DNA from 4 places in the Pseudomonas frigoris genome. Region 1 is predicted to be linked to each of the others. Evidence: predicted binding sites of a transcription regulator. Region 1 holds the regulator's gene; each other region holds the start of a gene.

Region 1 (3,715 bases):
GTTTTTGTACCTACATCGATGGTCTGCCATGCATTGTTCAGTTAGTGAACGCGCAGCCAGTAATGTGGCCTCCGTCTAAGTAAGACAAGGTAAAGAAAATTCATGGGCAGCATGCATCCCGTACAGGTGATCGCGGTGACCGGCGGCAAAGGTGGCGTCGGGAAGACTAACGTGTCAGTGAACTTGTCCCTGGCTCTAGCTGAGCTCGGTCGGCGCGTCATGCTGTTGGACGCCGATCTGGGGCTGGCGAACGTCGACGTCCTGCTGGGACTGACACCCAAACGTACTTTGGCCGACGTGATCGAAGGCCGCTGCGAGCTGCGCGACGTACTGTTGCAGGGCCCTGGCGGCATTCGCATCGTCCCGGCCGCGTCCGGCACACAGAGCATGGTTCATTTGAGCCCGGCCCAACACGCCGGCCTGATCCAGGCGTTCAGCGATATCGGCGACAACCTCGACGTGCTGGTGATCGACACCGCGGCGGGCATTGGTGACTCGGTAGTCAGTTTCGTTCGCGCAGCGCAAGAAGTCTTGCTGGTGGTCTGCGACGAACCGACCTCGATCACAGATGCCTACGCACTGATCAAACTGCTGAACCGCGATTACGGCATGAACCGCTTCCGCGTCCTGGCCAACATGGCCCAGAGCCCGCAGGAAGGTCGCAACCTGTTCGCCAAGTTGACCAAGGTCACGGATCGCTTCCTTGACGTCGCCTTACAATACGTCGGCGCGGTGCCTTACGACGAAAGTGTGCGCAAGGCTGTGCAGAAGCAGCGCGCCGTCTACGAAGCCTTCCCACGGTCCAAGTGCTCACTGGCGTTCAAGGCCATTGCACAGAAGGTCGATACCTGGCCGCTACCTGCCAACCCGCGTGGGCACCTGGAGTTTTTCGTCGAGCGCCTCGTGCAACAAACCGCAGGACCGGTGCTATGACATCCAGTGGCTACAACCTCTACAAGAAGTCGGCACGTGACGCGCAGTACGAGCTGATCGAGCGTTACGCGCCACTGGTTAAACGCATTGCCTACCACTTGCTGGCGCGTCTGCCAGCCAGTGTTCAGGTGGAAGACCTGATCCAGGCCGGGATGATCGGCCTGCTTGAAGTGTCGACCAAATACGACGCCAGTAAAGGCGCGAGTTTCGAGACGTACGCGGGCATTCGAATCCGTGGCGCGATGCTCGATGAAGTACGCAAGGGGGACTGGGCGCCACGTTCGGTCCACCGCAATACCCGGATGGTCAGCGACGCCATTCGCTCGATTGAAGCTAAAACTGGCCGTGACGCTAAAGATCACGAGGTTGCGGCCGAACTCCAATTGAGTCTCGACGATTATTACGGGATTTTGAACGACACCCTGGGCAGCCGGCTATTCAGTTTCGACGATCTGTTGCAGGACGGCGAACACGAAGGGCTGCACGAGGATGGCGCGAGTGCTCATCTCGAGCCGTCACGCGATCTGGAAGATGAACGCTTCCAGGCAGCGCTGGCGGACGCGATTGCCAATTTGCCGGAGCGTGAGCGACTGGTGTTGGCGCTGTACTACGACGAAGAGTTGAATCTCAAGGAAATCGGTGAGGTCCTGGGGGTCAGCGAATCTCGGGTCAGCCAGTTACACAGCCAGTGCGCGGCCCGTTTGCGGGGGCGTTTGGGGGAGTGGCGAGCGCGCTGAAGGCAGTGTGGGGGCACTGCGAACGCGGCGGGTGGGGTGTTGAACCTTACCGGTCCCGATCTGTTGTGCTCCAGACAGTCATTGAGTGCTTTGCCGGATTGATTGAAATGGCGCGTCCAGGTGCTGGGCGCGTTTAAGACTGCTTGGAGGTCGAATTGGACAAGAACATGAAAATCCTCATCGTTGATGACTTCTCAACGATGCGGCGGATCATTAAAAACCTGTTGCGTGACCTTGGGTTCACCAACACGGTCGAGGCCGACGATGGCACCACTGCCATTCCGGTTCTCAACAGCGGCAGCATCGACTTTCTGGTAACAGACTGGAACATGCCTGGCATGACCGGTATCGAGCTGCTGCGCCATGTGCGCGCCGATGAAAAGCTCAAGAGCCTGCCAGTGCTGATGGTGACCGCTGAAGCCAAGCGCGAGCAGATCATCGAAGCGGCCCAGGCCGGTGTTAACGGCTATGTGGTCAAGCCCTTCACGGCCCAGGCGTTGAAAGACAAGATTGAAAAGATCTTCGAACGCATCGGTTGATGTGCGAAGCCACTGCGCCACGGGGGAGCTATGGAGCATAACGAGTCTTCACAGGGCGATTTCGAATCGACTCTGAAAAAACACGCGGTCGAACTGGTCGAAAGCCTTGAAAAAGGCAGGTTCGGCGACGCTGTGCAACTGATCCATGAGCTCAATCAGACCCGTGACCGTGGCCTGTATCAAGAAGTGGGCAAGCTCACTCGCGAGCTGCATAGCGCGATCGTCAATTTCCAGATTGACCCGCACATGCCGCAAGCCGAGGAAGTCTCGCAGATCACGGATGCCACCGAGCGTCTGGGTTATGTGGTCAAGCTGACCGAGGCCGCTGCCAACCGCACCATGGACCTGGTGGAAAACGCCACGCCACTGGTCAACGGCCTGAGCAACGAAGCCCAGGCCCTGAGCACCGACTGGGGACGGTTCATGCGTCGCGAAGTCGGGGCTGAAGAGTTCCGTGAGCTGGCCCGGCGAGTCGACGGTTTCCTGACACGCAGCAGCGAAGACAATCGCGTTGTGTCGAGCAACCTCAACGACATTCTGCTCGCTCAGGATTACCAGGACCTCACCGGTCAGGTGATCAAGCGCGTGACCCAATTGGTCACCGAAGTTGAAAGCAACCTGCTCAAGCTCGTGCTTATGGCCAGTCAGGTGGACCGCTTTGCGGGCATCGAACATGACCGTGAAGCGATGCTGGCAGAAAAAGATCCGCAAAAACATCTCTCTCAGGGTGAAGGTCCGCAGATTCATGCCGATAAAAGAGAAGACGTTGTGTCCGGTCAGGACGATGTGGACGATTTGCTATCCAGTCTTGGATTTTAGGTTTTTAGGTTTTTAGACCTTTAGGAGCACCCCCTTAATGAGCTTCGGCGCCGATGAAGAGATCCTTCAGGATTTCCTGGTTGAGGCCGGCGAGATTCTAGAGCAACTGTCCGAACAGCTGGTCGAGCTTGAAAGCCGACCCGATGATGCGGACTTGCTCAATGCAATTTTTCGCGGTTTTCACACTGTAAAAGGAGGCGCCGGCTTCCTCCAGCTCAACGAGCTGGTGGAGTGCTGTCACATCGCCGAGAACGTGTTCGACATCCTGCGCAAGGGTGAACGTCGCGTCGACTCGGAACTGATGGACGTGGTTCTCGAGGCGCTGGATGCGGTGAACGGCATGTTTACCGAAGTCCGCGAGCGCAGCCCGATCACGGCTGCCACGCCTGAATTGCTGGCAGCGCTGGCCCGTCTGGCCGAGCCGCAAACCGCCGATGAAACGGCTCCGGTCGCCGAAGTGGTGGAAGAACCTGCCACCGAGAACGAATCGGGTGACATCACCGATAACGAATTCGAACAACTGCTGGACTCGCTGAACGCCGTCAAGGCTCAGGCAGAAGCCCCGGCAGCTGTGCCAGCGCCGAGCAGCAATGCGGCGGGCAGCGACGAAATCACCGATGCCGAGTTCGAGTCGTTGCTCGATCAACTGCACGGTAAAGGCCAGTTCGCCGTCGATGCGGTAGCCCC
Region 2 (3,715 bases), 830 kb from region 1:
AGATCGCACCGAAAGGTCACGAATATTCACCAGGTTACGGTCGACTTCACGTGCCACCTGTGCCTGTTCTTCGGCAGCGCTGGCGATCACCAGATTGCGCTCGTGGATCTGATGGACCGACGCGGTGATGGTCTGCAACGCTTCGCCTGCACGCTCGGCCAAGGCCAACGTGCTGGCCGCACGGGTTGAGCTGGCCTGCATGGAATCCAGCGCCTGAGTTGAGCCGTTACGCATGCCCTGAACCATTTGCTCGATTTCCTGAGTCGATTGCTGCGTGCGATAAGCCAGCGCGCGGACTTCATCGGCAACCACTGCGAAACCGCGACCGCTTTCCCCGGCGCGCGCCGCTTCAATGGCAGCGTTGAGGGCCAGCAAGTTGGTTTGCTCGGCAATCGCACGAATCACATCCAGCACCTTGCCGATGTCCTGAGACTGGTTGGCCAGGGACTGCACCAATCCGCCCGTGATCTGCACATCGCTGGCCAGGGCGCCGATGGCGGTGACTGTTTCGCTGACCCGCTCCTGGCCCGCGTGCGCGGACTCACTGGATTGGCGCGTGGCATCGGAGGTAGACACCGCGTTGCGAGCGACCTCCTCCACCGCGGTGGTCATTTCAGTGACAGCCGTCGCCGCTTGTTCGATCTCGTTGTTCTGCTGTTGCAGGTTCTGCGTGCTGTCGAGCGTGACCGCATTCAACTCGTCAGCCGCTGTCGCCAATTGCGCCGCCGAGCCGCTGATACCTTGCAAGGTTTCACGCAGGTTGCGCTGCATGGTCGCCAACGCCTTGATCAAGCGACTCACTTCATCGTTGCCATGGGTTTCGATGGGGCGCGTCAGGTCGCCTCGTGCCACGTTTTCCGCGGCATTCAACGCTTCGTTCAACGGTTTGACGATGCTGCGGGTCAGCAGCATGGCCAGGCCGACGGTGGCCAACGCCGCCAATGCGATGAACAGGCTGACGATCATCCGCGAAGTTTCGTAATGCGCTGCGGATTTCTGGCTCTCGGCGGCGACTTTTTTGGCGAACAGATCCGCCAGGTCTGTGAGCTGTTTGCCGGATCCATCGACCACGGTTTTCATGTCGATCAGCAGCAGTTTGGTCAGTTCGTCACGGCGACCCTGTTCGGCCAGGGAGAACGATTGAGCAATGCCGGAGCGATAATCCGCGAAGGTGGTTTTGAACTGGTCATACAAGGCCTTGCCTTCTGCGGTGTTGACCAACTGATCATAAGCCGCAATCTTCTGGCTCAACTCTTTGTCGCGAGTGTCCATCTGGCCACGGTAGACAGGAATGTTCTTCGGATCCTGATCCAGGGCCATGCGCAGGGAAATGGTACGGATGCGCAGCATGATTTCGCGGATCTCGTCACCACCGCGAATGCTCGGCAGCCATTGTTTCTCCACCGCCACCTCGCTGTCGCGAATGCTCGACATCTGCCCCAGGGCAAAAATCCCGAGCAAAGCGACCAATACGGCTATCAGGGCGAACCCCAAGGCTGCCCGAGGAGCGATATTTAACTGACGAAGCACCATAACGAACGCCCTTTTCTTGTAGTGGCTTGGATAAGGGGCGTTGTTTCGGCAGTACCCCGTCGCCTCGTTATCGGCAAGTTGTACGATGACTGAAGTGTTATTTCTCGAAGACAAAAAATCGAAGACAAAAAAAATCCCCGTATCTTTCGATACGAAGATTTTTAATATGGTCGGGGTAAGGGGATTCGAACTCCTGACATCCTGCTCCCAAAGCAGGCGCGCTACCGGACTGCGCTATACCCCGGTAATAAAAAGGCGACCTTTAAAAAGTCGCCTTCTTCGATCAGTGCTTTTGGCCTCTGATCTTAAGATCTGACCCCAGCGTTAACTGGTTTCAAAAATGGTGGGTCGTGTGGGATTCGAACCTACGACCAATTGGTTAAAAGCCAACTGCTCTACCAACTGAGCTAACGACCCAAAAATGGTCGGGGTAAGGGGATTCGAACTCCTGACATCCTGCTCCCAAAGCAGGCGCGCTACCGGACTGCGCTATACCCCGGCTTGAAATTGGCTCCGTGACCAGGACTCGAACCTGGGACCCAATGATTAACAGTCATTTGCTCTACCGACTGAGCTATCACGGAACTACATATTTCAATTACTACTGATATTTCAATTTACAACTGTGAAGCTTGCTTCACCTCTTCGACCCGTTCGCATCGCTGCGTTCGTGTGTCTGAGGCGCGCTATTCTACAATCTTAAGCACCTCTGTCAACCCCCTAAATTGCTTTCAAGTTAATGATTTGCAACTTATTTCAGATTCCTGCTTGGGGAGCGGGAACCCTTAAGGGCGACTTACTGCGGGGCGCACTTTACAAGCCTTTTCCTTTCAGTTCAACAGCCTGGCGAAAAAAAGGCCTCGCAATGCGAGGCCTCCTCTCTTTTACTGTGGCCAGGGATCAGACGAAGACGATTTCGTCGTTTTCCACGACACCCTTGGCGGTATCGCCCGGCATGAAACGACCGGACAGAATCAGCTGCGCCAGCGGGTTCTCGATCCAGCGCTGAATTGCTCGTTTGAGCGGCCGTGCGCCGTAAACCGGGTCGTAACCTACCGCGATCAGCTTATCCATGGCCTCAGGGCTGAGATCAAGCTTCAGCTCGCGCTCGGTCAGGCGACTGCGCAGGCGACCCAACTGGATCTCGGTAATGCCCGCGATCTGATCCCGAGCCAACGGCTCGAAGATCACCACTTCATCGACCCGGTTGATGAACTCCGGCCGGAAGTGCGTGGAAATCGCATCCATCACCGCCGCACGCTGCGCTTCACGATCACCGACCAATTCCTGGATCTGCACCGAACCGAGGTTTGAGGTCATGACAATCACGGTATTTTTGAAATCCACCGTGCGGCCATGACTGTCGGTCAGTCGGCCATCTTCCAGCACTTGCAGCAAGATGTTGAAAACGTCCGGGTGGGCCTTCTCGACCTCGTCCAGGAGGATCACCGAATAAGGCTTGCGACGCACCGCCTCGGTCAAGTAACCGCCCTCTTCATAGCCTACGTAGCCTGGTGGCGCGCCGATCAGGCGAGCCACGGAATGTTTTTCCATGAATTCGGACATGTCGATCCGCACCATCGCCTCTTCCGTATCAAAGAGGAACTCGGCCAGCGCCTTGCACAGCTCGGTTTTACCGACACCGGTAGGGCCGAGGAACATGAACGAGCCGCTCGGGCGATTAGGATCGGACAAACCGGCGCGGGACCGCCGCACGGCGTTGGAAACGGCAATCACCGCTTCGTCCTGGCCGATCACACGTTGGTGCAACAGGCTTTCCATCTTCATCAGCTTGTCGCGCTCGCCTTCGAGCATTTTCGACACCGGAATGCCGGTCCACTTCGAAACGACTTCAGCAATCTCTTCTTCGGTCACCTTGCTGCGCAGTAACTGGTTTTCAGTTTTGCCGTGCTGGTCGACCATTTGCAGGCTGCGCTCCAGGTCCGGGATGATCCCGTACTGCAACTCGGCCATGCGGTTCAAGTCGCCTTTGCGGCGGGCAGCTTCCAGTTCCTGACGGGACTGTTCGATTTTCTGCTGGATCTGCGCAGAACCCTGGACTTCGGCTTTTTCCGCGTTCCAGATTTCCTCCAGGTCCGAGTACTCGCGCTCGTGACGAACGATTTCTTCCTGGAGTTTTTCCAGACGTTTTATCGCGGCTTCGTCGCTTTCTTTCTTCAGC
Region 3 (3,715 bases), 2.7 Mb from region 1:
GACTGGCGTCTTCGGTCTGGTGTGCACCTTCGGCGGTACGCTCACCGGCGCGGTTGATCTCGACAATATTCTGGTCGATGTCATGGGCCACGGCGGTCTGCTGCTCTACCGCTGCGGCAATTTGCTGATTCTGATCGACGATCATGCCGACGGCACCGAGGATGTTTTCCAGCGCTTGCTGAACCTTTTCCGACTGCCCCACCGTGCCGTTGGCCATCTGATGACTGGTACCCATCGCCTTCACCGCAGCGCCGACACCACTGTGCAGCTTGGCGATCATCTGCTCGATTTCCTCGGTCGATTGCTGGGTGCGCTTGGCTAGTGTCCGAACCTCGTCCGCCACCACCGCAAAACCACGGCCCTGCTCACCGGCCCGAGCGGCTTCGATGGCCGCGTTGAGGGCCAAGAGGTTGGTCTGTTCGGCGATGCTCTTGATCACCTCCAGCACACGGCTGATGGACTGGCTGTCGCTGGCCAGCTGATTGATCACCAGCACCGACTGATCGATCTCACTGGCCAGTGCAGCGATGCTGCCCTGCTGGGATTCCACCAGCCCGCGACCGCTGATGGTCTCGTCATTGACGCTATGAGCGCTGCTGACCGCTGCCGCGGCACTGCGTGCAACCTCAAGGGACGTGGCGGACATCTGGTTCATGGCCGTGGCGACCTGCTCGATCTGCGTGCGCTGCCCCGCCACCGCCTGGTTGCTCTGGGCGGAAACGTTCTCCACCTGCCCGGCCTGGCGCTCGACCTCAGTGACGGTCTGGCCGACCCGCTCGATCAGGTCATGGATTTTCTTCACGGTGCCGTTGAACACCTCGCCCAACTCGCCCAGTTCATCGCGGCTGTTGGCGCTGAAGGTTACCGTCATGTCGCCGGCCGCGACCTTGTCCATCACCGCGCCAAGACGCTTGAGGGTGGTGCGGGTCGAGGCGTAGAAGCCGCCGTAGAGGTAAAAAATCAACACAAACACCACCGACAGCGCCACGGCCTGCAAGACCATGTGGGTGCGGTTCTGCTCCAGTCGCTGTTGCAACTGGGTGCCGAGAAACTTCAGGGTGGCTTCGTTGAGTTGGTAGGTCTGGTCCATCAGGCCCGTGACCTGATCGTAAAAGCCCTGCCACGGCGCATCCAGCGTGTCGGCCATCACCACCTGCTCTTCGAACAGTTCACTGGCCTTTTTCAACGATGCCTTGCTGCTATCAGCCTGGGCGGCCAGGGTTTCCCGTGCCGCTTTGCTGGAGCCCAGCGCGTCCTGCAACTTCAAGGCATATTCGGCCTGCAGTTTTTCGATCTGCGCCAGCAACTCATCAAAACGGGTACTCGATGCCGAGTTGAGAAAGCCCTGCCCCAGCGAAAAAGAACCCATCGCCCGGCCTTCGCCCAGAAGCTGGGTCACGGGCGGGGTGACATTGGTAATGAGTTCGCTCAGCTGGCGCATGTCGCTCTGGGTGTCGCGGCTCAGGCCGGCCTGACTGGCGATGATCTGGCTGAAAATTTGTGCGTTGCCGAGCAACTTGCCGATCATCGCGCTTTTGCTTTGCAGGGAGTTTTCCGTTTGCTGGGCCTTGAACGCGGCGATCATTTCATCGCGTTTGCCATCGAAAACCATGATTTGCTCAGCGTCCGCGGTCATCGCCGTCAGCCCTTGCAAACGGGTCAGCACACTTTGCCCCAGGGTACTGATCTGTGACTCGACATTGCCGGCCTTGCCGGACTGACCAAGGGTGACGTTGATCTGCACAAGGTTGTTCAGGGTTTCCAGATCGCGCCGTAACGTCAGGCTACTGCCCAGCAGGTCGAGGCTTTGCAGTTCGACCCGGGTGCCCTGGAATTCTCGATAAGAATCACGCACCAGATAGAAGTTGGTCACCAGCATCGGCACAAGGAACAGCACGCTGATCAGGCTGAACTTCATGCCAAAGCTCAGGCGGTTCATCAGCGCGACGGCGGGATAGAGCAAGCTCTTCACTGGAAGTCTCCCTTTGATTTCTTATTTTTATTGGCAGGCGCGGGTCGAGAGCAGATAGCCACTATTCGGCGCTGTCTCTGTATAGCTCAAATCGGCGGGAGGTTTTGTAACTTAAGGTTAACGGGAGGACGCTCCCGGTCTGGTAGCAGCTGCCGAAGGCTGCGTCCGGCTGCGCAGCAGTCGTAAATCCTGATTACGCGGTGAGCCTGACAAACCGCGGTGACTGAGTTGGCGACTGCTGCGCAGTCGGACGCAGGCTGCGCCAGCTGCTACAGGGGGTCAGTGTGCTTACGGAAGGACGGTCCACAGCGCGAAACCGGCGTACCAGAGCACCGCCGCGCGCAGCAGCAGTTCCCAGATCCGGTCGAGGCTGTTGATGCCGTCAGGCCCGACCACCGGGGCCGGGATCTCACCGGCCACCAGCCCGACCTTTTCGATCAGCTGAGCGGCGCTGATGTTCCAGTTCAGCAGCTCGTGCAGCATCACCCGGCTGACCGCGACAAAGTTGCCGACCAACGCAAAGCTCGCCGCCAGCAGACGCACCGGCACCCAGTCGAACGCATGACGCAGTTTTGCCGCGCGCTCGACCACGGCCGGGTTCTGCCCGTGTTCTTCGGCCAGGGCCAGCAGTCGATAGCTCAGGGCCGCGACCGGCCCCAGCAGGAAGTACCAGAAAATCACCGCGAAAAAGCTCTGATAAGCCTCCCACAGCAGATGCCCTTCGACCCGTTCCAGCAGTTGTTCACCGCTATCGGCGCAGATACCCACATCGCGGTCCGCTACATGAGCGGCCGCTTGCAGGTCTTCCCGGCGCCAGGCATCGCGAAACGGCCCGAGACCGGCCAGCAGATCACCGCGGCCGAGACTGTAAATCACCACCAGCAGATGCACCGGCAACGCCAGCAGACCGTAAGCCACTGGGTCCAATACCAGTAGCAGCAAACCCAGCAGTGCCGCTGGCAACAACACCAGTATCAGCAAAATCAACCACGGACTTTTCGCCAGACGCGGACTGACCTCAAGCTTGTTCAGCTCGCGAACCCATCCACCATCACGCTGAACCCGATGGCGCAGGGCCGAGAACTTCTCGATCCAGACCGCCAACAGCAACACCAGAAAACTCATTGTTGTTCCTCTTTTGCCAGGGCCGCCCGATAGCGTGCCCAGTCGAACGCAGCCCCCGGATCGGTTTTACGCCCGGGTGCAATGTCGCTATGCCCGCAAATGCGCTGTGCGGTGATGGCCGTGAACGCGCTTTGCAGCTGCCGGGTCAGGGTCGTCAACGCTTGATACTGAGCGTCGGTGAACGGCAGATCATCCGTGCCTTCAAGTTCGATGCCCAAGGAAAAATCGTTACAGGTTTCCCGCCCTTCGAAACTCGAGACGCCGGCATGCCAGGCACGCTCAAGACAAGAGACAAACTGAGTGACGGTGCCGTCACGTTCGATCAGAAAGTGCGCAGACACTCGCAGGTCGGCGATCCCTTCAAAGTAAGGGTGCTCCGTGACATCCAGACGATTCTGGAAAAATTCCTGCACCTTGCCGGTAGCGAACTGCGCTGGCGGCAGACTGATGTTGTGGATCACCAGCAGGGAAATTTCGCCCGAGGGGCGCGCATTGAAGTTGGGCGAGGGGCAAATATCTACGCCCTGACACCAACCGCTCGCGGGGTCCAACTGCATACAGGTTCCTTCAACGACGACTGTGTAGGCGCCCAGTATGCCGCGATAGACCCTCGGGGCG
Region 4 (3,715 bases), 1.6 Mb from region 1:
CAGCCTTGATCATCGTAGATCAAAGCTGTCAGTCAGATGAGGCGCACATTACAAGATTGTCAGGTTGGCCGCTGAGTGCCGGGGACGGCACTCAGGGTAGGGCAGAATTAACGAACTCTGAACCGCCCCATGATCGCGCTCACGCGACTGTTGGCTTCCAGCAGTTGTTGGGTATTGAGCTCGCTGGCCTGGCCGCTTTTCACCAGTTCGTCGACCATGTGACGGATTTGCACCATGCTGCGGTTGATCTCTTCGGTCACCGCGCTTTGCTGCTCGGCGGCCGTGGCGATCTGGGTGCTAAGGCTGTTGATGTGGCTGACGTTGCCGGCCATTTCATCCAGACCGGTGTTGACCCGTGCCGTGGCATCAGCGGCCGACTGGCAGCTGGTCTGGGTGTTTTCCATGGCGGTTACCGACGAACTCACACCCTGCGTCAGGCGGGTGAGCATTTCATTGATTTGCGACGTACTGGCCTGAGTGCGGGCGGCGAGGGCGCGGACTTCATCGGCGACTACGGCAAAACCGCGGCCCTGTTCGCCGGCGCGGGCGGCTTCGATGGCAGCGTTGAGGGCCAACAGGTTGGTTTGCCCGGCAATGGCGCCGATGACCCCGAGAATCTCGGTGATGCGTTGAGCGTCCTGTTGCATGCTTTCGACTTTATGGGTTGCGCTGGCCACTTCGTCGATCAGCGCAATCACGCTGCTGGACGCTTCGCCCACCACGACCCGCGAACGGTCGGCGTTTTCGTTGGCGCGCTGGGTGAAGGCAGCGGTTTCGGCGGCGTTTTGCGCAACGCTTTCGGCGGTCGAACTCATCTCGGTGATGGCGGTGACGGTCTGATCGGTTTCCGAGGCGTGACGCACCAGTATCTGGCTGGTGTGGGCGGAGGTGCGTTGCAGGTTATCCAGGCTGGAGGCCATGGCGCCGGTGGCCAGGGTGACTTCGCCGATCATGTTCTGCAAGTAGGTGATGAAGGCGTTGACCGAGTGGCCGATGGCGCCCAGTTCGTCTTCGGCGCGAATGGTGATGCGTTTGGTCAAGTCGGCGTCACCTGCTGACAGTGCGTCGATGTTGGCCTTCAGGGCTTTCATACGCTGGACCAGTTGGCGAATCGCATAGATCTGTAGCAACACCAGCAGGATCACCATCGGGATTTGCAGCAGGCTCAGGGTGCTGAGCACGTCGTCGCGCTGGGCGGTGATCAGCTTGGTCGGCAGGGCGGTGGCGAGGAACCAGGGTGTGCCTTCGATCGGGCGCATGAAGAAGGTGCTGGCTTCGCCGTTGTTGTCGAACTCGCCCCGCTGCGACTGGTCACGGTTTTGCAAGCCGGCCTTCACCTGGGTAGCGAACGGCGAGTTGCCGGCCAGCTCACTGATGTTCTTCAGTACGATCGGCCCGCTGATGCGCGAACTGTTGCTGATGATCTTGCCGTCGGCTTCGACGATCAGCATTTCGGCGCCGAGGTCTTTCTCCTTGCGTGCCACCAGGTCATTGAAAAAACCCAGGGTCACGTCGATGGTCGACACGCCGTAGGCCGCGCCATTCTTCTGGATGGCCATGGCGCAGTTGGTGCGTGGCTCGGCGCTGGCGTCATCTTTATAGGCTGCCGCCCACGCGCATTGGCCGCGCGGGGTTTGCATGCCGCCTTTGTACCAGGTCTGGTCGTAGTAGTTGGGCGCGGCATCGCTGTTCCAAAAGGTGTTAACGGCCAGTTTTCCCGAGGCATCCCGGTGCCAGAACGTGCTGAACTTGTTGCGCCCGGCTTCGCGCTGACCGGGCAGCGGCCAGATCCCGCCGCCGAACACTTTCAGCTCGCCGTACTGGTCGACCAGGCCCGGCAGGACGGTGTCGATGGCGGCGCTGTCGAGCAGGGGAATGGTCTGGGTGATGCTTCGCTGTTGCGCCTGAACCTTGTTCAGTTCGCCCTGGATTTGCTCGGCGACTTCGGCAATTCGGTTGAGGGCCACTTGTTCTTCGGTGTGACGCAGCTTCGGTGCGACCAATTGGCTGATGCCGACCACTGTCAGCACGGACAACAGCAGGATGAACAGGACCAGAAACAGCGTGTAACGAGCCTGAATGGTACGGAATGCGGGCATGGGACCGGTCCTTAGTGCAGCGTTCTTGTTGTGGTCGTCGGTATGAAGTCGACGCTTCCAAGGGCTATCGGCTCGCGAAAGCCGAGCTTTAGGTACCATCGTGCAGGAACGGTGCGGGGTGACGGGCGGTGCGCGGTATAGTGATGGATACAAACTAACTAACCAAAGCGTACGTACCACTTGGTTAGTTGCTATTTCACTTTCCAAGTTAATGCCTGGATCAATGAAAAAGGGCAATTGCCTGGTTGTATCGTAAATGTATGAGAATTGTAAAAAGTCGGAAATAATTGTAGGTGTGGCTAGTGGCCAGGCTGATACTCGCCCGCTCTAAACCAGATTAAACAAGGAGCTTTTTATGGTCGCCTCACACGGACGTCTGCATCAGGTAGCGCAGTCGGAAGTTCGGTCATGACTATCGGCTATACCGGGGCCTGGACGGCCAAGGCAGGGTTGCTGGTCAAGGACACGGCGGGCGGCAAACCTGTGACGCATAACGCCAGGGTCAAGCAGATGCTGGCATTGGTGGGTACCAATCCAACCTTGCTGAACACCGCGAAAATGGATGAGCAGAAACTGCACAGAAACATCAAAGGCTTCGACTCGGAAAACGTCCCCCCCAAACAGCTGGGCAATCTCAGTGCCTTCTTGAGAGGCAAAGGCCTGATTTCCGATATTACGTCGATGACGCTAATGAATGCTGGTGACAAGTTTGACCGGTTTGGGATACAGAAAGACCCGGATGCGAAATTCAACGCACTGGAGTATTTCGCCACCCAACTGGACACCATTCAGAACAACAGTATCAGGGGTGACAAGTACGCCGTGGGCCTGATCCCGGAATACAAAACGGCGATCTACGTGCTGCAGAATTTACAAACTTACGGCAAGGGTAATGGCACGACGGTGCCGACCGACAAAGGCGTCAGCTCCAAGGCGTGACGCCCGATTGTCCTGGCCCACTCAACTTGTCGAATGGGCCAGGTGTCGGTTACCGGTCAAGCAACTCCATGACTTCCTCCGGGTAACGTAAACCAGCCGTGGCATTGGCCGGGAATATCGCTTCCAGCGCTTGCAAGTCTTCGCCGCTGAGCTTCACATCCAGCGCGGCCACATTTTCTTCCAGGTATTTACGCTGTTTGGTTCCCGGAATCGGGATCACGTAATCACCCTGAGCCAGTACCCATGCCAGCGCCAGTTGGCCGGCGGTCACGCCTTTTTCTGCGGCCAGGTCCTGCACTTGCTGCACCAGCAACAGATTTTTGGCGAAATTCTCGCCTTGAAAACGCGGGCTGAAACGGCGGTAGTCGTCTGCCGCGAAATCATCAGGACTTTTCAGCGCTCCGGTGAGAAAGCCACGACCCAAAGGGCTGTAGGGGACGAAGGCAACCCCCAGGCGCTGACACGCAGCCAGACAACCGTTTCCCTCCTGGTCACGGCTCCATAACGAATACTCGCTCTGCAGCGCACTGATCGGATGAACCTTGTGTGCCCGCTCAAGCGTTGCGACCGAGGCCTCGCTCAAACCCAGGTACCGAACCTTGCCGGCTTTCACCAGGTCGGCCATGGCGCCGACGGTTTCCTCGATGGCCACCTGCGGATCGATGCGGTGCTGGTAG

What was found. Region 1 encodes FliA, which starts transcription of late flagellar genes. Its sites were predicted from a motif close to CTAAAGTTTNNNNNNNNNNNGCCGNTAA; they were not measured.
Region 2: a site for FliA is predicted at 1,601-1,628, ahead of ACMXYH_RS27965 (methyl-accepting chemotaxis protein). Genes of this name have one in related genera too.
Region 3: a site for FliA is predicted at 2,061-2,088, ahead of ACMXYH_RS05005 (methyl-accepting chemotaxis protein). Genes of this name have one in related genera too.
Region 4: a site for FliA is predicted at 2,164-2,191, ahead of ACMXYH_RS16515 (methyl-accepting chemotaxis protein). Genes of this name have one in related genera too.

What each region holds. Positions count from the first base shown of each region.
Region 1 covers NZ_CP180479.1:5,231,795-5,235,509, reverse strand. Annotated here, with positions in the region: gene fleN (flagellar synthesis regulator FleN) at 103-933, shown strand; gene fliA (RNA polymerase sigma factor FliA) at 930-1,670, shown strand; gene ACMXYH_RS24045 (chemotaxis response regulator CheY) at 1,838-2,209, shown strand; gene ACMXYH_RS24040 (protein phosphatase CheZ) at 2,240-3,028, shown strand; gene ACMXYH_RS24035 (chemotaxis protein CheA) at 3,066-3,715, shown strand, end outside.
Region 2 covers NZ_CP180479.1:6,060,712-6,064,426, forward strand. Annotated here, with positions in the region: gene ACMXYH_RS27965 (methyl-accepting chemotaxis protein) at 1-1,533, opposite strand, end outside; tRNA gene ACMXYH_RS27970 (tRNA-Pro) at 1,701-1,777, opposite strand; tRNA gene ACMXYH_RS27975 (tRNA-Lys) at 1,875-1,950, opposite strand; tRNA gene ACMXYH_RS27980 (tRNA-Pro) at 1,956-2,032, opposite strand; tRNA gene ACMXYH_RS27985 (tRNA-Asn) at 2,042-2,117, opposite strand; gene clpB (ATP-dependent chaperone ClpB) at 2,434-3,715, opposite strand, start outside.
Region 3 covers NZ_CP180479.1:1,113,007-1,116,721, reverse strand. Annotated here, with positions in the region: gene ACMXYH_RS05005 (methyl-accepting chemotaxis protein) at 1-1,972, opposite strand, end outside; gene ampE (regulatory signaling modulator protein AmpE) at 2,261-3,097, opposite strand; gene ampD (1,6-anhydro-N-acetylmuramyl-L-alanine amidase AmpD) at 3,094-3,654, opposite strand.
Region 4 covers NZ_CP180479.1:3,611,943-3,615,657, reverse strand. Annotated here, with positions in the region: gene ACMXYH_RS16515 (methyl-accepting chemotaxis protein) at 108-2,099, opposite strand; gene ACMXYH_RS16510 (hypothetical protein) at 2,508-3,038, shown strand; gene ACMXYH_RS16505 (aldo/keto reductase) at 3,088-3,715, opposite strand, start outside.